Regions from separate parts of the Bradyrhizobium sp. SZCCHNR1093 genome, predicted to be linked through region 1. Evidence: predicted binding sites of a transcription regulator. Region 1 holds the regulator's gene; the other holds the start of a gene.
The links. The regulator LexA, encoded in region 1, represses DNA repair genes until DNA is damaged. The targets are predictions, from matches to a motif close to TGTTCNNNNTGTGTTCNG.
Positions count from the first base shown of each region.

Region 2: a site for LexA is predicted at 10,405-10,422, ahead of QX070_RS25665 (PA0069 family radical SAM protein). Genes of this name have one in related genera too.

Region 1 is NZ_JAUHJJ010000004.1:578,156-593,398, reverse strand. Features, by position in the region: gene QX070_RS17335 (response regulator) at 59-391, shown strand; gene gltA (citrate synthase) at 512-1,816, opposite strand; gene gltX (glutamate--tRNA ligase) at 2,120-3,544, opposite strand; gene QX070_RS17320 (glutamine--tRNA ligase/YqeY domain fusion protein) at 3,681-5,369, shown strand; gene QX070_RS17315 (hypothetical protein) at 5,391-5,603, opposite strand; gene QX070_RS17310 (ComEC/Rec2 family competence protein) at 5,743-8,034, shown strand; gene QX070_RS17305 (hypothetical protein) at 7,989-8,207, opposite strand; gene QX070_RS17300 (hypothetical protein) at 8,431-8,871, opposite strand; gene lexA (transcriptional repressor LexA) at 9,130-9,828, opposite strand; gene glp (gephyrin-like molybdotransferase Glp) at 10,035-11,246, opposite strand; gene QX070_RS17285 (LysR family transcriptional regulator) at 11,479-12,432, opposite strand; gene QX070_RS17280 (MBL fold metallo-hydrolase) at 12,517-13,449, shown strand; gene QX070_RS17275 (alpha/beta hydrolase) at 13,462-14,451, shown strand; gene QX070_RS17270 (hypothetical protein) at 14,478-15,137, opposite strand.
Region 2 is NZ_JAUHJJ010000010.1:3,303-18,545, forward strand. Features, by position in the region: gene QX070_RS25620 (HWE histidine kinase domain-containing protein) at 1-1,038, shown strand, start outside; gene QX070_RS25625 (hypothetical protein) at 1,471-2,487, shown strand; gene QX070_RS25630 (site-specific DNA-methyltransferase) at 2,491-3,624, opposite strand; gene QX070_RS25635 (neutral zinc metallopeptidase) at 4,009-4,929, shown strand; gene moaB (molybdenum cofactor biosynthesis protein B) at 4,939-5,502, shown strand; gene QX070_RS25645 (hypothetical protein) at 5,543-5,956, opposite strand; gene QX070_RS25650 (helix-turn-helix domain-containing GNAT family N-acetyltransferase) at 6,093-7,022, opposite strand; gene QX070_RS25655 (glycosyl transferase) at 7,087-7,659, opposite strand; gene QX070_RS25660 (phosphoketolase family protein) at 7,836-10,253, opposite strand; gene QX070_RS25665 (PA0069 family radical SAM protein) at 10,444-11,622, shown strand; gene QX070_RS25670 (VOC family protein) at 11,653-12,102, shown strand; gene QX070_RS25675 (ribonuclease HII) at 12,178-13,032, shown strand; gene QX070_RS25680 (glycosyltransferase family 39 protein) at 13,242-14,750, shown strand; gene QX070_RS25685 (uracil-DNA glycosylase) at 14,874-15,243, opposite strand, start outside.

The sequences.
Region 1 (15,243 bases):
TGAATGAGATTGGACAGGAGACAGAGTGTCCCGCGGTCGGCTCACAAGAAAGACAGTTTTGGTCGTTGAGGACGAGGGGCTGATCCGCGCCAACGCTGTCGACATGATCAGAGACCTCGGTTTCGAAGTCATCGAGGCCGTTGACGCCGATCAGGCCATTTCGCTTCTCGAACGATGTGACCGCATATCGGTGGTCTTCACGGACGTCCAAATGCCGGGGTCGATGGATGGCCTGCGGCTGGTCGCCGTCATCAGGGACCGCTGGCCCCCGGTTGCGCTCCTGGTGACGTCAGGTCAGGTGACCCCTTCGGAATTGCCGTCGGGCGCGCGCTTCCTTGCCAAGCCATATGGGGCCGAGCAGCTCAGGTCTCATCTCGAGGCGCTGGCCTGATGCACTCCCGACTGGTGCCGCGAGTTAGAAAGGTGCTCAGAAAGGTGCGACCTCACGAACGAAACGGCGCCGTCGGGATCGACGGCGCCGTTCGAGAGCGGATTTGCGCTGCGGTGCGGCTCAGCCGCGCTTGTCCATGTCGACATAGTTGCGCGTCGTGACGCCGGTGTAGAGCTGGCGCGGACGGCCGATCTTCTGTTGCGGATCCTCGATCATCTCGCTCCACTGGCTGATCCAGCCGACGGTGCGGGCGACGGCGAACAGCACCGTGAACATCGACACCGGGAAGCCCATCGCCTTCAGGGTGATGCCCGAGTAGAAGTCGACGTTCGGATAGAGCTTGCGCTCGATGAAGTACTGATCGCTGAGCGCGATCTTCTCGAGCTCCATCGCGACCTTGAGCATCTGATCGTCGGCGTGGCCCGTCTCCTTGAGCACCGCGTGACACATCTTCTGCATGATCTTGGCGCGCGGGTCGTAGTTCTTGTAGACGCGATGGCCGAAGCCCATCAGGCGCACGTCGCTGTTCTTGTCCTTCACCTTGGCGATGAAGTCCGGAATCTTGTCGACGGTGCCGATCTCGGCCAGCATGTTCAGCGCGGCCTCGTTGGCGCCGCCGTGTGCCGGACCCCACAGGCAGGCGATGCCGGCGGCGATGCAGGCAAACGGGTTGGCGCCCGAGGAGCCGGCGATGCGCACCGTCGAGGTCGAGGCGTTCTGCTCGTGATCGGCGTGCAGGATGAAGATCTTGTCGAGCGCGTCGGCGAGAACCGGGTTCGGCTTGTACTCCTCGCACGGCACCGCGAAGCACATGTTCAGGAAGTTCTCGGCGAAGGAGAGCGAGTTCTTCGGATAAACGAAGGGCTGGCCGATGGTGTATTTGTAGGCCATCGCCGCCAGGGTCGGGATCTTCGCGATCATCCGCATCGACGCGATCATGCGCTGCTTCGGATCGTTGATGTCGGTGGAGTCGTGGTAGAACGCGGCGAGCGCGCCGACCGAAGCGACCATGACCGCCATCGGATGCGCGTCACGGCGGAAGCCGTGGAAGAAGCGCGACATCTGCTCGTGCACCATCGTGTGATGGGTCACGCGATAGTCGAAATCCTGCTTCTGGGCCTTGGTCGGAAGCTCCCCGTACAGCAGCAGATAGCAGGTTTCCAGGAAGTCGCCCTTCTCGGCGAGCTGCTCGATCGGGTAGCCGCGGTATTCCAGGACGCCGGCGTCGCCGTCGATATAGGTGATCTTGGACTGGCAGCTGCCGGTCGAGGTGAAGCCCGGGTCATAGGTGAACATCCCGGTCTGGGCGTAGAGCTTGCCGATGTCGATGACGTCGGGACCCACGGTGCCGCTCAGGATCGGAAGATCGAAATTCTTGTTGCCGACGGTGAGGGTCGCGGTCTTGCTTGCGGATTTTGCGTCCATCGTTTGTCCCCGATGAGATCGTTAGGCTTGGCCCTTGTTCTTTTTGAGAGATGGCAGGGCAGGTGGACTTTATCTAGTGCGGTGGCTTTGACATTCGCGTCACTGTCGCTGCCAACAGCTTAAGCGAAGGTCAAATCCGAAACCGTACTGGAATCTTATATTTACTAGTGTCCTTCGGCCCTAACATCCGTCAACGAGCCCGCCGCAACGTGTGAAGGATGTCCGAGCCGGGAAAACCAGTGGGTGCCGCGCAAATGCGTATCGTATTGCCCTGTGCGCTGCAAGATGGGGAGCAATGCGACCTTATGAGGTGGTCTGGTCCTCCAGACGGCCCAAGGATTCATCACGCCCCAGGATCGCCAGAACGTCGAAAATACCGGGTGAGGTGGTTCGGCCGGTGAGCGCCGCGCGCAGCGGCTGCGCCACCGCGCCCAGCTTGAGGTTGTTGGCTTCAGCAAACGCACGCAGCGCGGCTTCCGTGGCCGGTCCGCTCCAGGACTCGACAGCGGCCAGCGCCTCATGCAGCCGGCCGATCAAAGCACGGCTGTCCGGCGTCAGCAGGGCGGCGGCCTTGGCGTCGATCGGAAGCGGCCGGTCGGCAAAGATGAAGGCGGCGCCGTCGATCAGCTCCAAGAGCGTCTTGGCGCGCTCCTTGAGGCTGGGCATCGCCTGGGCGAGCTGCGCGCGCGTGGCGTCGTTGAGCTTGGCCTTGAGAGCCGCGCCGTTCGGCACGTAATTCAGCACGTCCTCGAACTGGCGCACCAGCGCCGCATCGTCGCTGTGGCGGATATAGTGGCCGTTGAGGTTCTCGAGCTTGGCGAAGTCGAACCGCGCCGCCGAGCGGCCGATCGCCGGCAGGTCGAACGCCTTGATCATCTCCTCGGTGGAGAAGATCTCCTGGTCGCCATGGCTCCAGCCGAGCCGCACCAGGTAATTGCGCAGTGCCGACGGCAAATATCCCATCGCACGGTAGGCGTCGACGCCGAGCGCACCGTGGCGCTTCGACAGCTTCGAGCCGTCCGGCCCGTGAATCAGCGGGATGTGCGACATCGACGGCACCGTCCAGCCGAGCGCATCGTAGATCTGCTTCTGGCGCGCGGCGTTGATCAGATGGTCGTCGCCGCGGATGACGTGGGTGACGCCCATGTCGTGGTCGTCCACGACCACCGCCAGCATGTAGGTCGGATTGCCATCGCCTCGCAGCAGCACGAGGTCGTCGAGGTTCTCATTCTGCCAGACCACGCGGCCCTGCACCTGATCCTCGATCACGGTCTCGCCGGTCAGCGGCGCGCGCAGCCGGATCGTCGGCTTGACGCCTTCGGGCGCCTCCTTGGGATCGCGGTCGCGCCACATGCCGTCGTAGAGCCGGGTGCGGCCTTCCGCGCGCGCCTTCTCGCGCATCGCGGCCAGCTCCTCGGCGGTAGCATAGCAGCGATACGCCATGCCGCTGGCGAGCAGTTGCTCGGCGACCTCGCGATGGCGCGCGGCGCGGCTATATTGGTAGATGACCTCGCCGTCCCAATCGAGCTCGAGCCATTTCAGGCCGTCCAGGATGGCGTCGATGGCCGCCGTGGTCGAGCGCTCACGGTCGGTGTCCTCGATCCGCAGCAGCATCTTGCCGCCGCGGCCCCGCGCATACAGCCAGTTGAACAGGGCCGTCCGGGCGCCTCCGATGTGGAGAAAGCCGGTCGGGGAGGGGGCAAAGCGCGTGACGATCGGGGAGGTCATGGGCGGCAGCACGAAATCCAGGCAGGGGCTATGAAGGGCGGGGGGTGTATAGCAGGCCTATCGCATAACTAAAGCCTTCCTTGGGGGAAGCGGATTTGGCAGATAGGCTGCCAAATTCCGGAGCAGGATATTCTTGATGACCACGACGACAGACACGGCGACGACGGCAGAGGCAGGGCGCGACTTCATCCGCGACATCGTCCAGGCCGATCTCGACAGCGGCAGGCACAAGACGGTCGTCACCCGGTTCCCGCCGGAGCCGAACGGCTACCTGCATATCGGCCATGCCAAGTCGATCGGTCTCAACTTCGGCATTGCCCAGGAGTTCGGCGGTCGCTGCAATCTGCGCTTCGATGACACCAATCCGACCAAGGAAGAGCAGGAATATATCGATTCCATCCAGGCCGACGTGCGCTGGCTCGGCTATGACTGGGGCGACAACCTGTTCTTCGCTTCGGATTATTTCGAGCGGCTCTACAATTGGGCGGAAGGGCTGATCAAGGCCGGGCTCGCCTATGTCGACGACCAGTCGCAGGAGGAGATCCGCCTGTCGCGCGGCACGCTCACCGAGCCCGGCAAGAACAGCCCGTTCCGCGACCGCACGGTCGAGGAGAATCTCGACCTGTTCCGGCGCATGAAGGCCGGCGAATTCCCGAACGGCGCGCGCGTGCTGCGCGCCAAGATCGACATGGCCGCCGGCAACATCAACCTGCGCGACCCCGTGCTGTACCGGATCATGCACGCCCATCACCCGCGCACCGGCGACGCCTGGAAGATCTATCCGAGCTACGACTACGCCCACGGGCAGTCGGACGCGATCGAGGGCGTGACGCACTCGATCTGCACGCTCGAGTTCGAGGACCACCGGCCGCTCTACGATTGGTTCCTGGACAAGCTGCCGGTGCCGTCGCATCCGCACCAGTACGAGTTCGCGCGGCTCAACCTGACCTACACGCTGCTGTCGAAGCGCGTGCTGACGCGGCTGGTGCAGGACGGCCATGTCTCCGGCTGGAACGATCCACGCATGCCCACCATCGCCGGCCTGAAGCGGCGCGGCGTGCCGCCGGCTGCGGTGCGCGAGTTCATCAAGCGCATCGGCATCGCCAAGGCCAACAGCATCGTCGATGTCGGCATGCTCGAATTCTGCATCCGCGAGGAGCTGAACCGCACGGCGCTGCGTCGGATGGCCGTGCTGCGGCCGCTGAAGGTAGTGATCGAGAATTATCCGGAAGGCCAGGTCGAGGAGCTCGAGGCGATCAACCACCCCGACGATCCCTCGGCCGGCACGCGCAGGATCGCCTTCGGCCGCGAGCTCTATATCGAGCAGGACGACTTCATGGAGAACCCGCCGAAGAAGTTCTTCCGGCTGTCGCCGGGCAACGAGGTGCGGCTGCGCTACGCCTATTTCATCAAGTGCCGCGACGTCATCAAGAACGACGCCGGCGAGATCGTCGAGCTGCGTTGCACCTATGATCCCGCGACCAAGGGCGGCAACGCGCCGGATGGACGCAAGGTCAAGGCGACGATGCACTGGCTGCCGGCTGCGCAGTCGCTGACAGCCGAGATTCGCATCTACAATCAGCTGTTCGCCAATCCAAGCCCCAATGCGGCCGACTTCACCGCCGATCTCAATCCCAACTCACTCGAGGTCCTGACCGACGCCCGCATCGAGCCGGCGATCGCCGAGAGCAATTCGGACGCGCCGATGCAATTCGAGCGCCAGGGCTACTTCGTCCGCGATCCGGATTCGACGCCCGACAAGCTCGTGTTCAACCGCACCATCGGCCTGCGCGACACCTTTGCGAAGGAGGTCGCGAAGGGATGAGATGGGGACCGCAGCCGCAGCTCAATTGATCGCTGCGAGGCCGGCCTCGGTCAGCGTTGGCACGCCATCGCTGACCTCGACCAGGCCGCGCTCCGCGAGGAGCGAGAGATCATCGTCGGCGACGGGGGAGAGCGTGAGCCGGTGGGCCTTGATGTCCCGCAACGTCCAGCGCAGGTGGATCGCCGTGTCGAGCGCGAGGTCGGCAAAGGGATCGTCATTGTCATGGTGGTCCATACCCGCATAAGCCCGTGCGGTGCCGAAAGTTCCAATGACGTTCCCGGCACCGGGATTGGATTCTCGTTCCGTTCCGCTAGTCGGATTCCCCGTGGTTTCGCTAGCCTCCATGCCCGTAAAGTAACGGGTGGTGTGGGCAATGGCGGAGCCGGTCAGGCCGCCGGGAGGGCGTCGCGGGCTCGCGGGCACGATGGCCGATGTCTGGCCGCCGCGCGGCGCGCTGGCCGGCGGCTGGCCCGCGATCGGGTCCGGCGCGTCGTCGGCATTCGCCGCCCGCCTGAAGAGCTGGGCGGTCGAGGAGGCCGGGGCGGGCCGGCTGCTGCCCTGGGTGCCGGTGGCGTTCGGGGCCGGCATCGCGCTGTACTTCACCGCCGATCACGAGCCGGTGCTCTGGATCGCCGCCACCACCGCGGCGCTGCTCTGCATCGTCGCCATCATGATGCGGCGGCATCGGATGTTTCCGGTTGCCGTGATGATCGCGGCGGCGGCGTGCGGCTTTGCCGCGGCGACCATCAAGACGGCGCGTGTCGCTCATCCAGTGCTGGCGCGGCCGTTGTATTCGGTGGCGCTGTCCGGCTTCGTCGAGGCGCGCGACATCCGCGAGCGCAGCGATCGGATCGTGCTGCGCGTCACCGCGATGGAGAGCCCGCGCAACGCCGCCACGATCGCGCGCGTGCGGCTCGCGGTGCGTAAGGGCACGGCGCCCGAGGTCGGCAGCTTCGTGCAGCTCAAGGCGCGGCTGCTGCCGCCGATGGCCCCGGTGCGGCCGGGATCCTACGACTTCGCGCGCGACATGTTCTTCCAGGGCATCGGCGCCTCCGGCTTCGTGATGGGCGCGATCACGACGGCGACGCCGCCGCAGGCCGCCGGCTTCGGCCTGGGCTATGCGGCGGCCATGCAGGGCCTGCGCGATGCGATCGACGCACGCATCCGCGCCCGCCTGACGGGCGATGAGCGCGCCATCGCCACCGCGCTGCTGACCGGCCGGCGCGACGCCATCACGCCCGATGTCAACGATGCGATGTTCGTCTCCGGCCTCGGCCACGTGCTGTCGATCTCCGGCTATCACATGGCCGTCGTCGCCGGCGTCGTGTTCTTCGCCGTGCGCGCGCTGCTTGCGCTGATCCCCGGCCTCACTATCAGCCATCCGATCAAGAAATGGGCGGCCGCGGCGGCGCTGGTCGCGGCGGCGTTCTACCTGCTGCTGTCGGGCGCGGAGGTCGCGACGCAGAGATCGTTCTTCATGACGGCCGTGGTGCTGATCGCGGTCATGGTCGATCGCCGCGCCGTCACCTTCCGCACGCTCGCGGTCGCGGCGATGATCGTGCTGATCGCGGCACCCGAAGCGCTGGTGCATCCGAGCTTCCAGATGTCGTTCGCGGCGACGCTCGGCCTGGTCGCGCTGGTGCAGTTCGGCCTGCCCAAACTGTTTGCGAGGCCGGACAGCTCCACGACGCAGCGCATCGCGCTGTGGGGCGGCCGCGAGCTCGCGATGCTGCTGCTGGCCTCGCTGATCGCGGGGCTTGCGACCACGCCCTATGCCGCGTTCCACTTCCATCGCGTCACGCCCTATGGCGTGCTCGCCAATCTCGCGGCGATGCCGGTGGTTTCGGTGCTGGTGATGCCCGCCGGACTGCTTGGCCTGCTGGCGGCGCCGTTCGGGCTCGACGGTCCCTGGTGGACGCTGATGGGCCTCGGCATCGACTGGATGATCGCGGTGACGCGCTGGGTGGCGGCGCTGCCTGGTGCGGTCGGGCGCATCCCGGGCTTCGGCATCGGTCCGCTGATCCTGGCCAGCCTCGGCGTCATCCTGATCGGCCTGCTGCGCACACCGCTGCGCTGGTCGGGCGCCGTCGGGCTCGTGGTGGCCACCGCGTGGGCCGCCACGACGCCGCTGCCCGACGTCCTGATCGCCGGCGACGGGCGCGCGGTGGCGGTGCGCGGCAGTGACGGACGTCTGCATGTGATGCGCACCGGCAAGGACGTGTTCGCCACCAAGGAGTGGCTCGCGGCCGACGCCGATGCCCGGCTGCCGGCGGATTCATCGCTCGCCGATGGCGTCTCCTGCGACGAGGCGGGCTGCGTGGTCACGATGGCCGACGGCCGATTCGCCGCCTTGACCCTGCGCACCGAGGCGCTCGACGATGATTGCGCCCGTGCAGCGCTGATCGTCACCGCGCGCGCCGCGCCGTCATCCTGCGCGGCGGCCGTCATCGATCGCCAGCGCCTGCAGCAGCAGGGCGCCTTGATGCTGGTGCAGCGGGGCACCGGCTTCTCCGTCACGCCGGTGCGCGCCGGCGGCACCGACCGCCCGTGGTGGCCGGCGCCCGCCGAGGCCGGCGAGTTCGACACGACGCTGACGCCGCGTGCGCCGGTGTCGCGGCTTCAGGACGCGACGCCGCCGGAGACGGAGCAGGGCGAGCAGGATTGAGCGCCGGACAGCTCGAACGTGCTGAGATGATACAACGTGCTGAGATGATACTCGGTGTCGTCGGGTCCATCGAACAGCGAGGGACCTTCGACCAGCGTGAACGCAGCGCCCGGATATCGTTGCCAGACGGCGATGTCATCAACCGTGACCGTTAGCCATCCGAACGGAAGCATGTAGCGGCCGGGCTCGGTGATCCGGTCGGCCTTGTTCCAATCGATCTTGTTGACCGCGGCGGCAAGCTCCCCCGGCACACAATGCCGGCCGAGGGATGTCGTTCCTATTCGATGCGATGCCGGAGCGTGAGGTTCGCCCGAAAGGACCTTGCGCTTGCAGAAACCAAATCTCCCCCGGCCGAAAGCTCGCTCATGACCGAGAGAAATGCGGACGCGCAGGCGCTCAGGTGATGCTGATGCGGCGAATCGGTGTGGCCTGCGAAGCCGGAACGTCCTCCGCCACGCCCGGGCGGCGCTCGGCCGGCTGCTTGCTGACCGGCAATTGCAGCACGGTGACGCGCTGGCCCTCGCAGAGCTGGGTCACCAGCACGTGGCGGCCGTCGGCGAATTCGATCGCGTCGTGATGGCGATCGGGGATGTGCGTCTCGATGCTGTTGAACTTCGCGACGCGCTCGCGGATCGTCCGGGTCCAGAGCCAGCGGCTGTCGTAGCGGACGTCCTCGACAAATGCCAACTCGGTGCCGGGCAGCATGCAGACTGCGACGGTCGGCTCGCTCTCGAGGGCGAAGCCGCGGGTGGCGGTGCCGCGAAACGTCGTCGAGATCAACGTCTCGCCGACCTTGGCGGGACGGGACGCAACCGCATGGAGGCTGTAGTCACACATCGGATCGCTCCTCGTTGAGAGATAGCCGACCCACGCTCCCCCCGGACAGGCGCAGGCCTCTATCAGAGTGGACATCGAGGAGATGTTAGCGCGCGCTTCACGGCAATTCTGCGCTGATCTGCACCGCGTGCGCCCGCGGGCGATCACAAGCGTTTGAGCGTGCCGCGCTGCACATCCTGAGGTGCATTCGCGCGTGACCAATTTCGATCGGCGGAGAAGCGCGTGCGCTCGCCGCCGATCGACCGATCGCGTCCGCGATCAGTATTTGCGATACAGCCCGACCAGCTTGCCTTGGATCTTCACCCGGTTGGGCGGCAGGATGCGCACCTCGTAGGCGGTGTTGGCCGGCTCCAGCGCGATCGATGCGCCGCGGCGGCGGAAGCGCTTCAACGTCGCTTCCTCATCGTCGATCAGCGCTACCACGATGTCGCCGGTGTCGGCGGTCTCGTTGCGCTGGATCAGCGCCATGTCGCCGTCGAGGATGCCGGCATCGACCATGGAGTCGCCGCGCACCTCGAGCGCATAGTGATCGCCGTTGCCGAGCATGTCGGCGGGCACGCTGATGGTGTGGCTGCGCGTCTGTAGCGCCTCGATCGGGGTACCGGCGGCGATGCGGCCCATCACCGGCACCGCGACGGGGCGCTCGCCATCGTCCAGCGCGGGAGTGCTGGTGCGCACCTTGCCGAGATTGCCCTCGATCACCGATGGGGTGAAGCCGCGGCGGTTGTTGGCGGCCTGTGACAGCTCGGGCAGCTTGATCACCTCGATCGCGCGGGCGCGGTTGGGCAGCCGGCGGATGAAGCCGCGCTCCTCGAGCGCCGTGATCAGGCGATGAATGCCGGACTTCGAGCGCAGATCGAGCGCATCCTTCATCTCGTCGAAGGACGGCGGCACGCCGGCTTCCTTGAGCCGCTCGTTGATGAACCGCAGAAGTTCGTACTGTTTGCGCGTCAGCATCTCGACCTGGTCCCCAGTTTGTTGTCGTCCGAGTCCAGGAGCTGCGCCTTGAGCACAAACCGGCTGAGAGCGCCTTGGAGTCGGACCATCATCGCGTCGCCCGCAACATACTAAAAACAAATCATGAACGGACACTATATGTTCGATGTGTGTTCCGCAATCCTTAAATTGTAGTGAACGGACCGGGCTTTGCCGGGGGAAACGGCCTAGCTCGGCAGGCGCAGGATCTCGCACGGGCTGCCGGCGGCGGCCTTCGGCGCAAACGCCCGCCGGATCACCAGCGCCTGCGAGAGCGCGAGATTGCCGAGCAGCGACGAATCCTGCTGGGTCACCGGCGTTGCGATCAGGGTGCCGTCGGCGCGCTCCTCGAGCTGCGCCCGCAGATAGTCCTCGCGCGAATCGTTGGCCCCGAGTTCGCGGCCGAGCAGGGCGGTCTCGCGTGGCATGCGAGCTTCGTCGCGGCCGAGCAGCCGCCGAATCAGCGGCACCAGGAACAGGATGGCGCAGACATAGGACGACACCGGATTGCCGGGCAGTCCGATCACCCTCATGTCGCCGAGCCGTCCGTGCATCATCGGCTTGCCCGGCCGCATCGCGATCTTCCAGAACGCCATCTCGACGCCCTCGGCTTCGAGCGCCTGCTTGACGAGGTCGTGATCGCCGACCGAGGCGCCGCCGGTCGTGATCAGGATGTCGGCCTTGGCCTCGCGCGCCCGCCGGATCCCGGCGATCGTGGCCTCCATCGTATCCGCGGCGATGCCGAGATCGATCGGTGTCGCGCCCTCGCTGCGCACCAGCGCCCGCAGGGCGTAGCCGTTGGAATAGACGATCTGGCCCGGGCCGGGCGTCGAGCCAGGCATCACGAGCTCGTCGCCGGTGGCGAGCAGCGCCACCTTCGGCCGGCGCCGCACCGGCAGTGCCGGATGATTCATGCTGGCCGCCAGCGACAGGTCGCGGTCGCTGAGCCGGCGGCCCGCCTTCAGCAGCACCATGCCCTCATGAAAGTCGACGCCGGCGGGCCGGATGTGCCGGCCCTTGATCGCGGCCTCGGTGATCACGACGTGGCCATCTTCGGCGATCGTGTCCTCCTGGATCACCACCGCGTCGGCGCCCTCAGGGACAACGCCACCAGTGAAGATGCGCGCCGCCTCGCCGGGTCCGACCACGCGATCGAACGGCCGCCCCGCCGCGACCTCGCCGATCACCCTCAGCCGCACCTTGGCCTGGGCTGCGTCCGCCGCGCGCACGGCGTAGCCGTCCATCGCCGACATCGCCTCGGGCGGCTGCGTCCGCAGCGCCGCGAGGTCGCGGGCCAGGATGCGGTGATGGGCCTCGTCCAGCGTCACCAGCTCCTCGGCCAGCGGCTCCGCGCCGGCGAGCACGGCGGACAACGCATCAGACACCGGCATCAGGGCCATGAGAGTTCCTTCGGATGGAGACGGCAGATCGAATGAGTCGCCTTCTAACCGAACGCGCACGGCTCGGCCAAGGGCTCAGGCCGCTTCCTGCCTTCTGATCGTCTGATGTTGGCCGCGTCCGGGCCGCTGCCTCACGACCGCGCGAGAAACCCTGCAATCAGTGCGCAGAAGGTCGACCGCAGTGCCAAGGCGTTGGCCGATGCGCCGTTCCGGTTAGCTCCCGCCCCGCGTTCTATCCAGCAGCTGCGCGACAGGCGGCGCGCTCGGTCGTGTGCAGGATATCCGCCACCATGTTCCGCAGCCAGACCGATGCTGCATCACGATCGAGCTGCAGCGGCCAGACCATCGAGACGGCCGGCAGCCGCAGCTTCAACGGCGCGGGACAGAGCGTCAGCCCAAATCGCGGCCCGTAGAGCTTTGCCATCCTGGTCGGTATCGTCGTGATCACCGGTGATGCGGCGACCGTCGCCAGCACGCTGAGGAATTCCGAGGAGGCCGAGACCACGTTGAGCTCGGTCCCGATCTCATCCAGCGCCGCCTCCAGACAGCCCTGCAGGCTGTTGGTCAGCGTCACCAGCGCGTGCGGAAGCGACAGATAGTCGGCGAGGCTGATCGGTGTTTTCATCGCGATGCGCTTTGGATTGTAGACGCAGCTCAGCGCCTGCTCGAACAGGAGCTGGGATCTGTGCCGCTGTGCGACGGCGTCGAAGCAGCCGACCGCGACATCCAAGGCTCCGTCGTCGAGCAGGCGATGCACTTCGTTACGCTCGGTCGGCCGGCTGAGAAGCCGCACGCCGGGCGCCGTTCGACGGAGCACCGCGGTGAGCTCGGGGATCAGCAGCAGCTCGACCTCACTTGAAAATCCCAGGCGGATGGTGCGCTGCTCGGTCGCCGGGTCGAACTCCGGTGCGGCATGCAGCGCTGCCTGCATCTGCCCCAGCGCCGCCCGAACCGGCCCGGCGAGCACCGCAGCCTTTGGCGTCGGCTGCATGACGGCGCCGACGCGGACGAACAGCTCGTCCTGCAGCAGCACGCGAAGCGTCGACAGCGTATGGCTCATCGCAGGCTGACCCACCTTGAGGCGTGCGGCCGCGCGCGTCACGCTGCGCTCCTGCATGAGCGCGTCGAACGCGACCAGCAGATTGAGGTCGAAGGAGCGAAGATCGAAGTGATCGATGGACTGCATGAGCTGGATCGATTTGAGGAATGTATGACCTAGTCCTAGATCTCGGCCCAGACAAGACCACCGTTCGGATCGAGGCGGCCAGACATGCAGGACATCACGACCTATCGCGTCGGAGACGCCACCATCACGAGGATCTTCGAGATCGGCCTCGATGCGGTCGAGGGAGAGTTTTTGTTTCCGGGCGTAGAAGCAGACAGCATCGTTCGGGAACGAGGCCAGGTGGGGCCGGGATCGGTCGATCCGCACACGGGATCGTTGCGCCTGAGCATCCATAGCTGGCTGGTGCGGACGCCAGAGCGGGTGGTCCTGATCGACACGGCCACCGGCAATGACAAGGAGCGGCCCGGCGCAGCAGTTCTGCATCGCTTGAACGAGCCGTTTCTCGACCGGCTGCGGGCGGCCGGCGTCGCCCCTGGCGATGTCGATCTCGTCCTGATGACGCATCTGCACGCGGATCATGTGGGGTGGAATACGCAGCTTGCCGATGGCCGTTGGATGCCGGTGTTTCCCAACGCCCAGCACATCTTCTCAGGCCGCGAGCGCGCCTATGTCGCCGCACTCTCGGCCGGCAACGGCTCGGACGCCGCAATCAGAGACGCAGCTGGGCTTGGCCCAATGCTGCATCCACCGATGCCTGGGGTCTACGAAGACAGCGTGCTGCCGATCGTCGAGGCCGGCCTCGCGCGCGAGATCACGGTCGATGGCAGCGAGGTCGTCGACGGCTTCCGTTTTCTGCCGAGCCCCGGTCACAGCATCGATCACGCCTGCATCAGCTTCAGCTCACGTGGCGAGCGCGCGCTGTTCTGGGGCGACGTGATGCATCATCCGCTGCAGGTCGCGCGTCCGGACTGGAACTCGGTCTATTGCGAATTCCCGGATGCGGCGCGGACCTCACGCCGATGGGCGATGAACCATGCCGCCGAGACCGGCTCCCTCGTGCTCACGACCCACTTCGCCGAGTCCTCGGCCGGGCGGATCAGCCGCGACGGCGACCGGTTCGCGTGGCACTTCGCCTGATCCGAGGTGACCATGACCGAGAACGCAACGTCCTCCTCGCGCATCGTTTCCGAGCGCCGCCTGATCGAAGGCCCGGTGTCCGATGTACAGCTTCAGCTCATCAACAAGCGCCGGCATGACGTGCAACGGTTCTCGGCCGAGCGCACGCTGGCGATGATGCACGGCGCCACCTTTTCATCCGCCAGCCTGTTCGACGTCGCGGTTGGTGGCGCCTCCTTCATGGATGTCCTGGCGCAGGCCGGCTACGATGTCTGGGCCGTCGATGCGCGCAGCTATGGCGGCTCCAGCCGGCCGCCGGAGATGTCGCGGGCGGCCGAGGAGGGATCTCCATTGGTCAATGCGCGGACCGCCGTGGACGATTTCGGCGCGGCGGTGGACTTCATCTGCCGGCATCGCGACGTCCCGCGCGCCAACGTGCTCGGCATGTCCTGGGGCGCCACCGTCGCGGGCATGTTCGCGAGCGCGGCGAGCGCGAAGCTCGAGAAGCTGATCCTGGTAACGCCGCTCTGGCTGTCCAGCGAGCCGCTGCGCATCGACGCCGGCGGACCGCTCGGCGCCTATCGGATCGTCAGCCCGCGCGCGTTCGAGGCTGCGTGGCGCGGCGCCGCTCCGGAGCAGGCGCGGGACAAGCTGATTCCGGACGGCTGGTTCGAGTCCTGGGCGGAGGCGACGCTCGCGACCGATCCGGACTCGCCGTACCCCGGCGCGATCCGTGCGCCTTCGGGCGCGGTGCAGGACGTGCGCGAGCATTGGACCGTGGACCAGCCGATCTACGATCCCAGCACGATCAACTGCCCTGTTCTCGTGCTCTCGGCGGAATGGGATGTGGACGTCCGCTTCGACGTGGCGCACGACCTGTTCGTTCGTCTCGTGAGCGCGCCGTACAAGCGCCTGGTCGAGATCGGGCAGGGCACGCACATGATCCTGATGGAGCGAAATCGACGGCAGGCGTTCGATGCGGTGATCGGATTTCTGGACGAGCGCGTCGTGCCGGCGCGTTGATCGTCGCGCGGACGGCCTGCACCGCGTTAGAGCGGATGCCGAATCCAGACATTCGGCTCGACATAGGCGGCATGGTCGTGCTCGACCGACGCGAGCACGGGCACGAGAGCAGCGGGGACCTCGATCTCACCCGAGCGATCGAAGGTCACGCCGGTCCATTGCGACCACTCGGCGAGCGTGCCGACGATGGTCATCGAGCACGGCGCGATCTTGACGATCTCGCCACCGATGCCGAGGTGCGTGCGCAGCCAGGAATCGACCAATCGGCCGTCTTCGCGCCGCTGATCGAGATAGGCGCGCATCGGCGTCCGCGGCGCCAGATGTTTCTGGTTCGGCCGCACCGGCGCGTACAGCTCGGCAAAACCTTTGGCGCGTGCGCAGCCTTTCAGAGCCGCGAGCATGGCGAGCGAGCTGCCGGGCACGCGCGCCTTCGGCAGCAGCGCAATCTCCAGCGCGCTCATCGTCGTCGGCCGCCGTCCCAGCAGGCGGTCCTCGTGACCCCAGCGGATCACCTCGTCCCAGCCCGCATCCGGCAGCGTGCGGCGGCCCTCGATGCCGAAGGTGAAGGGGACGGCGAAGGCGCGCCCGACCACCTCGTCACCGGCGAGCGCCACGTAGGCGCAGTCCGCATATTGGTCGAACACTGGCGGATCATAGTACAACGTCGCCGTCCGGTCCTGCCGCATGAACTCCGGCCAGATGGCATCCAGCTCGGGCGAGAACACGCGCGGGATCAGGTCGGGCCGATCACGCAAACAGATGATGTCGAGGGGCATTCGGTTCTTCCGGGCC
Region 2 (15,243 bases), on a different contig from region 1:
TCGGAGCTCGCCGCGCGCGAGCGCCGCGGCGCCCAGGAGCGGCAGGAGCTCATGATCGCCGAGCTCAATCACCGCGTTCGCAACATCCTCAGTCTCGTGCGCGGCCTGGTCGCGCAGAGCAAGGAGACCTCGACCTCGGTCGAGGACTTCGCCGCGCTGCTCGGCGGCCGCATCCAGGCTCTGGCGCGTGCCCACGACCAGATCACCAATCTCAACTGGGCGCCGGTTGCGCTGCGCGCGCTCTTGGAGTCGGAGGCGGGCGCCTATCTCGGCTCGCGGGCCGCGCGGGTGCGGATGGAAGGGCCGGACGTCGCGCTCGACCCCAAGGCGTTCGGGACGCTCGCGCTCGTCGTGCATGAGATGATGACGAACTCGGCGAAATACGGCGCGCTGGCCGACTCCACCGGGCAGGTTCAGGTGGCGTGGCGACTGGATCCCGGCGCAAGCCTCGTCATCGACTGGAAGGAGAGCGGCGGACCTCCGGTGCAGCCGCCGACGCGGCGCGGCTTCGGCACCACCATCATCGAGCGGTCGGTGCCATTCGATCTCAAGGGCGACGCCGAGATTCGCTTCGATCTGCTCGGCGTTCAGGCCCGCTTCATGATTCCCGCCAATTTCGTCCAGCTGATTCCGGCGCCGACCGGCGCGGTCCCACGTCCCGAGCAGAAGCAGGAGCCGACGCCGCGTCTCTCAGGCGCCGCGCTGATCGTCGAGGACAATTTGATCATCGCGATGGGCGCCGAAGTGATTCTGCTCGAGCTCGGTGCGCGGCAAGTCGACACGGCGGCTTCGGTCGGTCAGGCGCTGAAGGCGATCGAGCGCGCGGTGCCGGGCTTCGCGCTGCTCGACATCAACCTCGGCGCGGAGAGCAGCCTGCCGGTCGGGCACCGGCTGAAGGAGCTCGGCGTGCCCTTCATGTTCGCCACCGGCTATGGCGAGCGCGCGCCGATTCCGCCCGAGCTGTCCGACGCGCCGATCATTCAGAAGCCGTACACGCGCGAGCTGGTCGAGAAGGCGTTGACGAAGATGATGAAGTGAGCGGGGCGCGGCGTGTGGTCGATGTGCGCGTCATGTTCGCAACGGCCATGGCGAGTGTACGTCGATGACGCGGCGAGTTTGTCCGACGCCGTCGTACACGCGTGGGACCGTCGAGAGTCATTGACTTAGATCAAGTGAGGCGCCCGCGCATCAATGTCTGGACTACGCCTTGCGGTGATTGGCATTCAGGATTTCAGTCTTGGGTTTTCTCACATCCGCGTGTTGTCTCGAATGGCACAGCACGCGTATCGTCGTCGTATCAACGCGAATTCCCACTGTTGCTGCGACAAAACAGCCCAAAAATATTAAAACGCATCCAAAGGACACCGCTGTTCTAACATTGTTTCGACAAATGGAACCTCCGCAGCCTTATTCCGAACGAAGTCATCGCCGAAACGGCGCGCGGGGGCGCGTTGAATCGTCGGAGGTGTGATGACGAATCGAACGACGAGTTTGTTGCCGCGCGTTGCTGTCGCCGTGCTGGCGGGAGTGGCTGCGGCGACAATCGAGTTTACACCGGCATCGGCTGCTGACGAATGCCTTGCAAAGCCTGCGGGAACGCCGGCGGGGAAGCACTGGTTCTATCGCATCGATCGCGCGACGAAGAAGCAGTGCTGGTATCTGCGCGACGACGATCGCGAGGCGAAGGGCGCGTCGCTCGTCACGCGCAAGCTCGCCTCGCAGAAGGAACGTGCTCAGCTCTCGTCGACCGCGGCCAATGCACGTGCCGAGATCCAATCGTCGTCCAAGGACGCCGCCGATGAGGTGAAGGTCGTGTCCTCGACACCGACCGCCGCGCCGTCTGTGCCGGCGACGTCTGCGTTTCCGTCGGTTGCCGCATTTCCGGCCGCGCCAGCGCCCGTCGCGTCAGCGCCGGCGGCGCCCGACCCGGTCGGTGCGGCCGTGAACGAATCTGCTGTTGCGACGCGTTGGCCCGACCAGTCCGGCACGCGGCCGGCAGCGGCGGAGCCCGCCGCGCCCCGCGCGTCCTCCTACACGCTCGCGGCCGCCAGTGACACGAGCGCCGCGGAAGCGGCTGCTCCCGCGACGCCGGCGCTGGCCGCTGCGGATGCGTCGCCGGCCGTGACGCTCGGCATGTCCGGGGATGATGCGTCCAGGACGCGGATGTTTGCTTTCCTCGGCGCAGTCGCGATTGCGGGCTTCTCGATTAGCGTGCTGTTTGCGCGCGCCCGGGGCAGGCGGCAGCTTCGCATCGAGCCGGTGGCCGCCCGGCGCGTCACGCGTTGGCCGGCGGAGCCCGAGCTCGATCGCATGCACCTGCCGCCGGTGGACAGCTACTATCCGGCCCTGGCGGGACGCAGGGGTAAATCGTCGCAGTCCACCGCGCAGGTCTCGGTCGTGCCGCGCGACGACGTTCGCTACGACGAGCAGTACGAGGTCGAAGACCTGCTGGCGCGCTATTCCGGACAGGAGCGCCGGAATTCGTGAGCGTCAGGCGGCGGACATCTCGGAGCGGATCTCGGCGCGCAACTCGTCGATCAGCCTGAGGCCGCCCTTGGTCTCGACGTGCCAGAAGGTCCAGCCGTTACAGGCCGGCAGACCTTGCGCCACCGCGCCTATGCGGTGGATCGAACCGACCTTGTCACCCAGCATGATGGCCCCATCGGCGCGCACCAGCGCGCCGTGGCGGCGCTTGGAGTCGACGAGCTTGGTGCCGGGCGCGATCATGCCGCGCTCGATCAGCTCCGAGAAGGCGACGCGCGGCGCTTCGCGCGCCGTCATGAACGGTGCGAGCGTTGCCTCCGGCAGCGGCTCGATCGCGGCGATGCGCCGCTCTGCCGCTTTCGCATAGACCTTGTCGCGCTCGAAGCCGATGTAGCGACGGCCGAGGCGTTTTGCCACGGCCCCCGTGGTGCCGGTGCCGTTGAACGGATCGATCACCAGATCGCCGGGTTTCGAGGATGACAGCAGCACCCGCGCCAGCAGGCCTTCCGGCTTCTGCGTCGGATGGATCTTCTTGCCGTCGCCGTCCTTCAGCCGTTCCTCGCCCGTGCACAGCGGAATCAGCCAGTCCGAGCGCGCCTGGACGTCCTCGTTGGCGGCCTTCAGCACTTCGTAGTTGAACGTGTAGCCCTTCGCCTTCTCGTCCCGCGCGGCCCAGATCATCGTCTCATGCGCGTTGGTGAAGCGGCGGCCGCGGAAGTTCGGCATCGGGTTGGACTTGCGCCAGACGATGTCGTTGAGGATCCAGAAGCCGAGATCCTGCATGATCGCGCCGACGCGGAAGATGTTGTGATAGGAGCCGATCACCCAGATCGTTGCGCTCGGCTTCATCAGGCGGCGCGCGGCGAGCAGCCAGGCGCGCGTGAAGTCGTCATAGGCGGAGAACGAGGAGAACTTGTCCCAATCGTCGTCGACCGCATCGACCTGCGATTCGTCGGGACGCTTGAGCTCGCCCTTGAGCTGCAGATTGTAGGGAGGATCTGCAAACACCAGGTCGACCGATGCGCCTGGCAGTTTCGACATCTCGGCGACGCAGTCGCCGACGATGATTCGTTGCTCTTCGAGGGTCTGAAATTTAGTGCGGGGCGCCCTTGCAGACGCCCCGCGACGCGACTCTACCATGACTCAAGAACTCTGACTCAGGCGACGCTGTCGGCGACGCGGGACCTAACAACCGACTGCCCACACATTGACCCGGCAAAGTAAAAATGGACTTAACCCGGAAAATTATTCGCATCGATGCGCACGCTTTCATCACGCGCACCAGCGACGAATTCCGTTCGTCGATGCACGATGGTCTCTGCGCAAGACGCCGATTGCGATGGGTTTTTCGCGCCGGTCGCGCGCGAGCGCAGCCGATCGAGGTTCGGCGCGGGCCGGTTTTTTTGGCGGCGCTAGGCAAAATTTGCCGGCCGGGTTATTGATTAACACAGTGGAAATTTTACCTGTTTGCCGCGTTAGGCATTTCGCGCAGAGCCGCGCAAGAATCGTGAGGAAAGGCCGCCCATGCGTTACGATGATTTCCGTCGCAGCGACGACATCGACGACCGTCGCGACGAAGGCGGCGGGATGGGCGGTGGTATGGGTCTGCCGATCGGCGGCGGCGGGCTGGGCATCGGCACCATCATCGTGCTCGGCCTGATCGGCTATGCCTTCGGCATCGATCCGCGCATCCTGATCGGCGGCGCCGAGATGCTGAGCCATGGCGGCGCGCCGACCCAGCAGGCGGACCGGCGCTCGCCGGGCCGGACGGGCGCACCCAAGGACGAGATGGGCGACATGATCTCCGGCGTGCTCGGCGAGATCGACGACCGCTGGAGCGAGATCTTCCAGGCCAGCGGCCAGAATTATACCGGGCCCAAGATCGTGCTGTTTCGCAACAGCACCAATGGCGGCCGCTGCGGCATGGCGCAGTCTGCGATGGGACCGTTCTACTGTCCGCCGGACCGGCAGATCTTCCTCGACACCAACTTCTTCCGCGAGGTCGAGACGCGCTTCCGGGGCTGCTCGGGCAGCGCCTGCAAGTTCACCGCGGCCTACATCATTGCGCACGAGGCCGGGCACCACATCCAGAACCTGCTCGGCATCCTGCCGCGCGTGACGCGGATGCAGCAGCAGTCGGACAACAAGGCCGAAGCCAACGCGCTGCAGGTCAAGGTCGAGCTGCAGGCCGACTGCCTGTCCGGGGTCTGGGTCAATCGCGAGGCCAAGAAGCGCCCGGGCTTCCTCGAGGAGGGCGACATCGACGCCGCGCTGACGACGGCCTCGGCGATCGGCGACGACACCTTGCAGCGGAAGGCGACCGGACGCGTGGTGCCGGATTCGTTCACCCATGGCTCCGCCGCGCAGCGCAAGCGCTGGTTCATGATCGGCTACCAGCAGGGCACGGTGCAGGCCTGCAATACGTTCAGCGCCAGTTCGCTGTAGGGAGACGCGATGATGGCGATCGACGAGAGCAAGAGCTTCATTCCCCTCAACATCGCCGTGCTGACGGTGTCCGACACGCGTTCGCTTGCCGACGACAAGTCCGGCACCACCCTGAGTGACCGCCTGACCGCTGCCGGCCATAGGCTCGCGGCGCGCGAGATCGTCACCGACGACGTCGAGAAGATTCGCGCGGTCGTGAAGTCGTGGATTGCCGATCCCGGCGTCGACGTCGTCATCACCACCGGCGGCACCGGCTTCACCGGCCGCGACGTCACGCCGGAAGCGATCGAGCCGCTGTTCGAGAAGCGCATGGACGGCTTCTCGATTGCTTTCCACATGCTGAGCCACGCCAAGATCGGGACGTCGACGATCCAGAGCCGGGCCACGGCCGGCGTCGCCGGCGCGACCTACATCTTCTGCCTGCCGGGATCACCGGGCGCCTGCCGCGACGGCTGGGACGGCATCCTCGCCGCCCAGCTCGACTACCGTACGCGACCCTGCAACTTCGTCGAGATCATGCCGCGGCTCGACGAGCATCTGCGCCGGCCCAAGGCGCAGGGCGCGACGGCGTAGGGCCCCGGCACGACGACGCGCCGCGCGTCCATCGCACGTCTCACTTCGTTGGTACGATCTCGAAAGCGCCGCCGCCTTCGATTGCCGCGCCAATGAGGCCGCCCATCATGCTGGCGGCGAAATTCTGTCCGCGCGGTCCCACGACCATTCGATAGGTCTTGCCGGGCACGGCGGTGAAACGAATGTTCGACGAGCCCGGCGAGGACCATGTCGATACGGCGATCGTCGTGGCGCCCGGCGCAATCGGGCCGCTGTAGCTCTCGCCGCGGCCAAGGCTCGCCACCTTGGCGCCGTTGATCTCGATCGCCGCGGGCGCCGCCAGATAGAGGAAATCGGCCGTGCGCGTAATCGCGACCGTTGCGCGTCCTTTGGGCGCGGCGTGAGCCGCCGTCCCAGCCGCGACCCCCAACAAGCCTGCCAGCGCGGCAAGCGCCGCAAGCTTCGATCGCACCATCGATTCCATCACTGCTGATACCCGCCCCGTTTGGCGGGATACTACCGACGCGCGGGAACTTCGCAATCGGCATGCGCAACGTGTTGTGGGGGTGATCTCGGCCTACCGGCGGTTGCTGCAACCCGGGCGGCGCGCGCTACAGCTCGAGCCGCCATGTCTCGCCCGTCAGCGGGACGCCGAACATGGCGTGCGGCTCCTCGGCGATCTTGCGAAACCCGGCGCGGGCATAGATGTCGCGCGCGGCGGTGAGAATGCTTTGCGTCCACAGCTCGATCGTCCTGTAGTTCTTCTCGCGGGCGAAGCGGATGCATTGTTCGGTCAGGGCCCGGCCGACGCCGAGACCGCGGGCCTTCTTCTCGACCAGCAGCAGCCGCAGCTTGGCGGCCTCGTCGCTGCCCTTGACCAGGAAGATCGAGCCGACAGGCTCACCCGCAAGCTCGGCGATCCAGCAGTGCTCGCGCGCAGGGTCGTAGCTTCTGATGAACTGCGCGCCGATCTCGGCGACCAACGCCTCGAACGAGACGTCCCAGCCATATTCCTCGGCGTAGACGGCGCCGTGCCGTGAAACCACCCAGCCGATGTCACCCGGGCGATGGCTGCGCAGCAGCACCGGGGAGCGGCCCAGCTGCTGCGGCTCCAGGGCGGTCTCGATCGTCGTCATTGCACCGACCAGCCGGTCGCGCACGGATGGCGCCAGCGGCGCCAGCATGGCCGCGATCTCCTTCTGCGAGCTGCGGTCGAGCCTGGCATAGGCCTGTCGTCCCTTGGCGGTGAGCCCGAGCTGCTGCTGTCTGCGATCGGTCGGCAATGGCGTGCGGGTGATCAGGCCCTGCTCGTCGAAGCTCTGGACGATGCGGCTGAGATAGCCGGCATCGAGGCCGAGCGAGAGACCGATCTCCTTGGCGGAGATGGCGTCGTACTGCGCCAGCTCATAGAGCACACGCGCTTCGGCCAGCGAGAACGGACTGTCGAGCAGATGCTGGTCCAGCGCGCCGAGCTTCCTCGTGTAGAAGCGGTTGAACGCGCGAACGGCGGCGACCTGGCCGTCGGATGGGGCAGGAATCATGTGGCACCTCCAATACTTGCCATTGTCAATCAATTGATTGACTTTGGCAAGTATCGTCCCGATGCTAGACCATGACAATCCGGCTGCGCAGCATGGTCCGCGAGGAGCGGCCGAGCTGACGCAACAGGCGCGTCTCGGCACGCTTTCGATCGGGCTGGTAGCCGCCGACCTGCCGGTAATGATCGCGGGCGATCAGCAGGCCCTGGTCGCCGAGCGGTCCGACCAGGGCCCGAGCGACCGATCGCATCCGCTCGCGCAGACTGATCGCAGCGTAAGGAGACCTGGCGTAACGGAAAACGCCGGCGCGGGGCTGGCCGGCGGCGGCGACGCTCTGGACGAACTGCCTGGTTTCGTCGATCCAGCCGGGATCGAGCATCGCGCCAGCGGGCAGAAACATCAGCCAGGGCGCCCGCGCGTTCGCGGCCCCTGCCGCGAGCGCTGCGGCCTGGGAGCCCTCGAACTTCATGAAGTGGCAGCCGGCGACGTCCGCGACACGCTCGATCACGCTGGAATCGGGCGAGCGATCGACCAGCAGCACCTCGGTGACGACACCGGCCGCGGCGCCTGGCACCAGCGCGGACAGGGTGGCCACGGCGGTCTGCTCGACACCTTCGGTCGGGATGATCACGCTCAGCATGAACCTGGCATCGTTATCTGTCGCGCCTCCAGCATGACTGTTATCATCTTGTCATAGCCAAATCAGCCCGCTGCGCTGCGGAATTTTGCAGCACGTAGCGGGTCGCGCACGTTCGGGCAACGCCGAACGATTGCTATTTCAAGGTGCTGCGTTGCTGGAGCTCGCGCTTGGCTGGTTCAGTCGCCCGCCTGTGTCGGCGTGGTGCCGCCGGCGCTGTTCGGCCAGACCCAGTCGCGGATCGCCGGCATGTCCTCGCCATGCGCCCGGATGTAGCGGGTATGCTCGATCAGCGCATCGCGAAATTTCTGCTTCACATGGGCCGCGGACACGCTGAGGCCGGGCACGCGTTCGATCGCCTCGATGGCGAGGTGGAAACGGTCGAGCTCGTTGAGCACGACCATGTCGAACGGCGTCGTCGTGGTGCCTTCCTCGATGAAGCCGCGCACATGCATGCCGGCATGGTTGGTGCGGCTGTAGGTGAGGCGATGGATCAGATACGGATAGCCGTGATAGGCGAATATCACTGGCTTGTTGGCGGTGAACAGGCTGTCGAAGTCGCGGTCGCTGAGGCCATGCGGATGGTCCTGCTTCGGCTGCAGGGTCATGAGATCGACGACGTTGACGACGCGGATCTTCAGGTCGGGCAATTCCTTGCGCAGGAGGTCGACGGCTGCGAGCGTTTCCAGGGTCGGGACGTCTCCGGCGCAGGCCATCACCACGTCGGGCTCTTCGTCGGCGGGCTCGGTGCCGGCCCAAGACCAGATGCCGATGCCGGCGTCGCAATGCGTGGCGGCGTCCTGCATCGACAGCCATTGCGGCGCGGGCTGCTTGCCGGCGACGATGACGTTGATGCGGTCGTAGGTGCGCAGGCAATGGTCGGCGATCCACAACAGCGTGTTGGCGTCCGGTGGGAAGTAGATGCGGACGATATCCGCCTTCTTGTTGGCGACGAGGTCGACGAAGCCGGGATCCTGATGGCTGAAGCCGTTATGGTCCTGCCGCCAGACATGCGAGGTCAAGAGATAGTTCAGCGACGCGATCGGGCGCCGCCACGGCAGCTCGCGTGACACCTTCAGCCATTTGGCATGCTGGTTGAACATCGAATCGATGATGTGGATGAAGGCCTCGTAGCAGGAGAACAGGCCATGGCGGCCGGTGAGCAGATAGCCTTCGAGCCAGCCCTGGCAGAGATGCTCGCTCAGCACCTCCATGACGCGGCCGTCATGCGCCAGATGGATGTCATAGGGCTCGATGCCCTCCATCCACACGCGCTCGGTGACCTCGAACACCGCATCGAGCCGGTTCGACGCCGTTTCGTCGGGACCCATGATGCGGAAGTTTCGGGTCTTCGCATTCAGCGTGATCACGTCGCGCAGGAACTTGCCGAGCTCGCGCGTCGCTTCAGCGATGGTCTGGCCTGGTGAGGACACCTCGATCGCGAAAGCTTGATAGTCCGGCAGCTTGAGCTCGCGCTTGAGCAGACCGCCATTGGCATGCGGATTGGCGCCCATGCGTCGCTGCCCTTTCGGCGCCAGCGCCTGCAATTCCGGCCTGAGACGGCCATGGGCGTCGAACAGCGTCTCCGGCTCGTAGCTCTTCAGCCAGGCTTCGAGCAGCGCGAGATGCTCCGGCTTGCTGCGGGGGTTGGCAATCGGCACCTGATGGGCGCGCCAGAAGCCTTCGACCTTGAGGCCGTCGACCTCCTTCGGCCCGGTCCAGCCCTTCGGGCTGCGCAACACGATCATCGGCCAGCGCGGCCGTTGGATCGTTGCATCCGGCTGACGCGCATTCTGCTGGATGGAGCGGATGCTCGCGAGCGCAACATCGAGCGCGTCCGCCATCTGCCGATGCATCGCCTTCGGCTCCGCGCCTTCGACGAACAGCGGCTCGTATCCGTAACCTTCAAACAGGCATTTGATCTCGGCATCGCCCATGCGGCCGAGCACGGTGGGATTGGCGATCTTGTAGCCGTTGAGATGCAGGATCGGCAGCACCGCGCCGTCATGGGCCGGGTTCAGGAACTTGTTCGAATGCCAGGACGCGGCGAGAGGGCCGGTCTCGGCCTCGCCGTCGCCGACCACGCAAGCCACGATCAAATCGGGATTGTCGAACGCCGCACCATAGGCGTGGACCAGCGCGTAGCCGAGTTCACCGCCTTCATGGATCGAGCCCGGCGTTTCAGGCGCGGCATGGCTCGGGATGCCGCCGGGGAAGGAGAACTGCCGGAACAGTTTGCGCAGGCCATCGGCATCGCGCGTGATCTCCGGATAGATCTCGCTGTAGGTGCCTTCGAGATAGGTGTTGGCGACCATGCCCGGACCGCCATGGCCGGGGCCGCAGATGTAGATGACGCTGAGATCCTGCGCCTCGATGGCGCGGTTGAGATGGGCATAGATGAAGTTCAGGCCGGGCGTCGTCCCCCAGTGGCCGAGCAGGCGCGGCTTGATGTGCTCCGGTTTCAGCGGCTCGTGCAGCAGCGGATTGTCCAGCAGATAGATCTGCCCCACCGAGAGATAATTCGCCGCGCGCCAGTAGCGATCGAGCAGGTCGAGATCGTCGGCCGGGGTGGTCTGTTGGGGAGAAGTGATCTGCATGGGACCTCGCTTGCCTTCCGCTTCGCGCCTGCGGGATACTGTATGAGAGTAACGCCGCACCGTCCTGTTCCAGCGCACCTGCAGGATAGAACGGGAATGTGATGGCTGGCCTTGCGCCCGCGCAGAGCATGCGTGCGCCTTTGTTCTATTTTGTTCTTGTAATGTTCCGTTTGCGTGCTATGTCTTGGCCATGAGCCGAGCATCTTCACATGCCCTCAAGCGCCCGCCGGTCCCGGTGCCCTCCGAGCCGGCGGGCGCGCCTTCGTCAGGTCCTGGGAAGGACTTTCCCGAACTCGCGGTCGCCATCGAACGGGGCCGGCGCCGCGGCCGGGGTGCTCAATCCAACGCGAGTGGTCGCTACGAGGCGGAGGCCCGCGTTGTCTTCGATGATGGCTGGCAGAGCCTCGAGGAGCTGCCGCCGTTCAAGACGACGGTCGCGACCGACACCTCGCGCAAGGTTATCACCCGCAACGACTCGCCGGACATCGGTTTCGATCGCTCGATCAATCCGTATCGGGGCTGCGAGCACGGCTGTGTCTACTGCTTCGCGCGGCCGACCCATGCGTTTCTCGGGCTGTCGCCTGGTCTCGACTTCGAATCCAAGCTGTTCGTGAAGCCGGATGCGCCCGCGCTTCTGGAGAAGGAGCTCGCGGCCAGCGGCTACGAGCCGCGGATGATCGCGATCGGCACCAACACCGATCCCTATCAGCCGATCGAGCGCGAGCGGAAGATCATGCGCGGCATCCTCGAGGTGCTGGAAAAGGTTGGCCATCCCGTCGGGATCGTCACGAAGTCGGCGCTGGTGATGCGTGATGCCGACATCCTGGCGCGGATGGCCAAGAAGAACCTGGCGAAGGTCGCGATCTCCGTGACCACGCTGGATCCGAAGCTGGCGCGCACGATGGAGCCGCGGGCCTCGACGCCGTCGAAGCGGCTGGAGGCGCTGCAGGCGCTGTCCAAGGCCGGCATTCCGACCACGGTGATGGTGGCGCCGGTGATCCCGGCGCTCAACGACAGCGAGATCGAGCGCATTCTCGATGCCGCCGCCCATGCCGGCGTCAAGGAAGCGGCCTATGTGCTGCTGCGGCTGCCGCTGGAGGTGCGCGACCTGTTCCGGGAATGGCTGCTCGAGCATTATCCCGACCGCTACCGCCACGTCTTCACCCTGATCCGCGACATGCGCGGCGGCCGCGATTACGACTCGCAATGGGGCACGCGAATGAAGGGGACAGGCCCGATGGCCTGGATGATCGGCCGCCGCTTCGAGATCGCCTGCGAGAAGCTCGGGCTGAATAAGCGTCGGACCAAGCTGACGACCGATCATTTCGTCCGGCCGAAGGGCGGCGGCCAGCAGCTCAGCCTGTTCTGAAGCGTGCGGAGAGTAGGTGGAGAGTAAGTGATGAGCGCACAAGCGAGCGTTCCGCGGTTCACCGTCATCACACTCGGTGTGTCCGAGATGCGGCGGAGCATCGCCTTCTATACATTGCTCGGCTTCGTCCGAAAATTCTGCGCGACCGGCGAGGCCGTGGCATTCTTCGAGACCGGCGGGACGGTGCTGGCGCTGTACCCGTGGGGCGCGCTCGCCGATGACGCGGGCGTGCCAGACGCACCGCGTCCTCAGGCGTTCCGAGGCGTGACGCTGGCATGGAACTGCCGCTCGGAGGCTGAGGTCGATGCGGCGCTCGCGTCGGCGGTGGAGAAAGGCGCGATGCTGCTGAAACCGGCGCAACGGACCGACTATGGCGGTTACAGCGGCTATTTCTCCGATCCGGACGGTCATGTCTGGGAAGTGGTGGTCGCGCCGGGGATTGATGTCGGCGAGGATGATCGAGTGCATCTGCCGGCGTAGTCGGTCGCCGGCGGGGGGCGAATAGCGGGGAATTGAGGCCCGTTCGGGTTGCGCCGCCGCCAGCCGTTTCGCACCATGGCGGCCATGATTCGCGATCAGTCAAAGAAGCCGGGCAGGGCGAAAGCAGCGAGCTGTGCCGTGGCGAAGAGCGCCCCTGCAAAGGCCGCGACCAAGCCTGCTGCCCCGGGTGCTGCCGGCAAGTCGGGCGCCAAGCTCGGCAAGGGCGTCATCGCGGTGGCGCCGCCGAGCTTCCGGCGCGAGCGCGCGCTGTTGAAGCAGGGCGTCTGGCCGGTCGCGGGCTGCGACGAGGCGGGACGGGGGCCGCTGGCCGGTCCGGTGGTCGCTGCGGCCGTGATTCTCGATCCTGCGCGCATCCCCAAGGGTCTCGATGATTCCAAGCGCCTGAGCGCGGAGCAGCGCGAGGCGCTGTTCGACAAGATCTGCAAGACGTCGGCGTTTGCGGTGGCCGTCGCCTCGCCGGCGCGAATCGATCGCGACAACATCCTGCGTGCCTCGCTCTGGGCGCTGTCGCGCGCCGTGAGGGCGCTGCCCGAGGCGCCGAAGCACGTCTTCGTCGACGGCCGCGACCGCATCGACGTCGATTGCGGCTGCGAGGCGGTGATTGGCGGCGATGGTCTGGTGATGTCGATTGCGGCCGCCTCGATCGTCGCCAAGGTCACGCGCGACCGGCTGATGTGCGCGCTGGCCCAGGATTGCCCGGGTTACGGCTTCGAGCAGCACAAGGGCTATGCTGTGCCGGAGCATCTCGCCGCGTTGGACCGGCTCGGCCCCTCGGTGCATCATCGCAGCCTGTTCGCGCCTGTCGTCGCCGCCCGGCGCAAGCATCAGCCGTGGACCGATGTGCCGGAGCCGGATCTTTTCGCGGAGGTGACCGTGGTGACATCCACCGAAATCTCGTTCGAGGTCTGATGCAGGTTGCCTCGCGGGCGCCGCGGTCTTAATAGTTTTGGTCAGCCAGCCAGCACGAAGTGTCACCCCTCGCAGCAGGGGCGGTGTTGTGCGCCCCGATCGTGCGGTATCGATTGCGGGCGTCGGACAGCGAGGCTGCTGCGGATGAGCGACGGTCCTGCCGGCCTCCTCGACGTCCTCAGCGATTCAGCCAAGCGATCCAGCCGTTCATGCGTTTCACGTCACTGGTTGTCGAACTGATCCGCGCAAGGCCGCGGCTGGTCGTCGTCATCGTGGTGCTGTGCCAGGCCCTGATGTGGCTCGGCGTGGCCATGCTGTTCTATCGCAGTCCACCCGGCCAGCTTGCCACCACCATCGCGTTCGGACGCGAGTACCAGGTCGGCACCGATCTCGGCCCGCCACTGTCGTTCTGGCTGTCGGACATCGCCTATCGCCTCGCCGGCAACCACCTGTTCGGCGTCTACGTGCTGGCCGTGCTGTGCTCGGCCCTGGGTCTGTGGGTGATGTATCTCCTGGCGGGGGCGATCGTCGGCGGCCAGCAGGCGGTGCTCGCCGTGCTGCTGACCATGACCATCACCGCGTTCGGTGCACCCACGCTGGAATTCGGTCCGGAGGTGCTGGCGCGTCCGCTCTGGGCGCTGCTGCTGCTCCATAGCTGGCGGATTCTCGGCGAGGGCCGGCGCAACGCCTGGTTTGCCTGGTCGATCGAGGCCGGCCTGCTGCTGCTGACCACCTCGGCCGCGGCGGGCCTGCTGCTGCTGATCGCCGGCTTCGTGGTCTCCACCGCGCAGGGCCGCCGGGTGCTGCGCTCGTTCGATCCGCTGTTCGCGCTGCTGGTGGTGCTGGCGCTGGCGCTGCCCTACCTCATCTTCGTGCTGCGCGCCGACAGCGTCGGGCTGCCGGCGCTGCCCGTTCTCGCCGAGCTCTCGGTGCGCGCTTGGCATTGGCTCGCCTTGGCTGGCGGGGCGCTGCTGGCGATCTCGGCCATGGTGCTGCTGGTGCTGCTCGACGCCAGCTGGATCAGCCGCAGCGAGACCGACGCCCCGATCATCTACCGCCGTTCGGTCCCACCGCTCGCCCGCGACTTCGTCTATTGCTTCGCGATCGCACCGGCCCTGGCGGGCAGCCTGATCTCCGGCCTGTTCGGTCTGCCCACGGTGTTCGGCGGCGTCGCCGTCACCTTGACGATGGTCGGCCTCGCGCTGGTGGTCGCGTCCGGCGATCTGATCTATCTGCGCCGCCAGCGGCTGTTGCGCACGGTGTGGGCGGCTGCGGTCGCTGCACCCGCGGTTTTCGTTGCCGGCAGCGCCGTGATTCAGCCCGTGATCGGCGAGGGCGAGGTCGCGACGTCGATGCCGGCCCGCGACATCGCCCGCTTCTTCGTCGAGAGTTTTGAGCGCCGTACCAACCAGCGGCTGCAGGCGGTCGCCGGCGATCCGCAACTCGCTAGCCTGGTCGCGCTCGGTCGCCGCCGCGCGCATCTGTTCCTCGATGCCACCCCGCAGCGGACGCCCTGGGTCACGCCGGCGAAATTCGCGGAGAGCGGCGGGGTCGTGGTGTGGCGCGCCTCCGACACGGTCGGCACCCCACCGCCTGACATCGCCCAGCGCTTTCCCGGGCTGGTGCCGGAGGTGCCGCGCAGCTTCGACTGGCTGATCAACGGCCGCCAGCCGGTGCTGCGCATCGGCTGGGCCATCGTACGGCCGAGGGGGCCTTAGCGCTTTCCATGCGAGCCGTCATTGCGAGGAGCGAAAGCGACGAAGCAATCCAGGGCTGCGCGCGTGACTCTGGATTGCTTCGCTGCGCCGCTGCGCTCGCAATGACGGAAGCGAATTGGGTCCTCAGACCGCTATCACCGTCGCGATTGCGCGCAGATCCTGCCAGGACAGCCGCTTGTAGGACGGCGAGCGCAACAGATAGGCCGGATGGAAGGTCGCGATCGCGCGGATCGTCCGCTTGCCGGTGTCGTAGTCGCGCCATTTGCCGCGCACGCGCATGATGCCCTCGGTCGTACCGAGCAGCGACTGGGTCGAGGGATTGCCGAGCGTCACCAGCACATCGGGATCGACCAGCTCGATCTGGCGGCGAATGAACGGCAGGCAGATCTGCGTCTCCTGCGGCGTTGGCGTACGGTTGCCGGGCGGGCGCCAGGGAATGACATTGGCGATGTAGACCTTGCTGCGGTCGAGCCCGATCGCGCCGATCATGCGG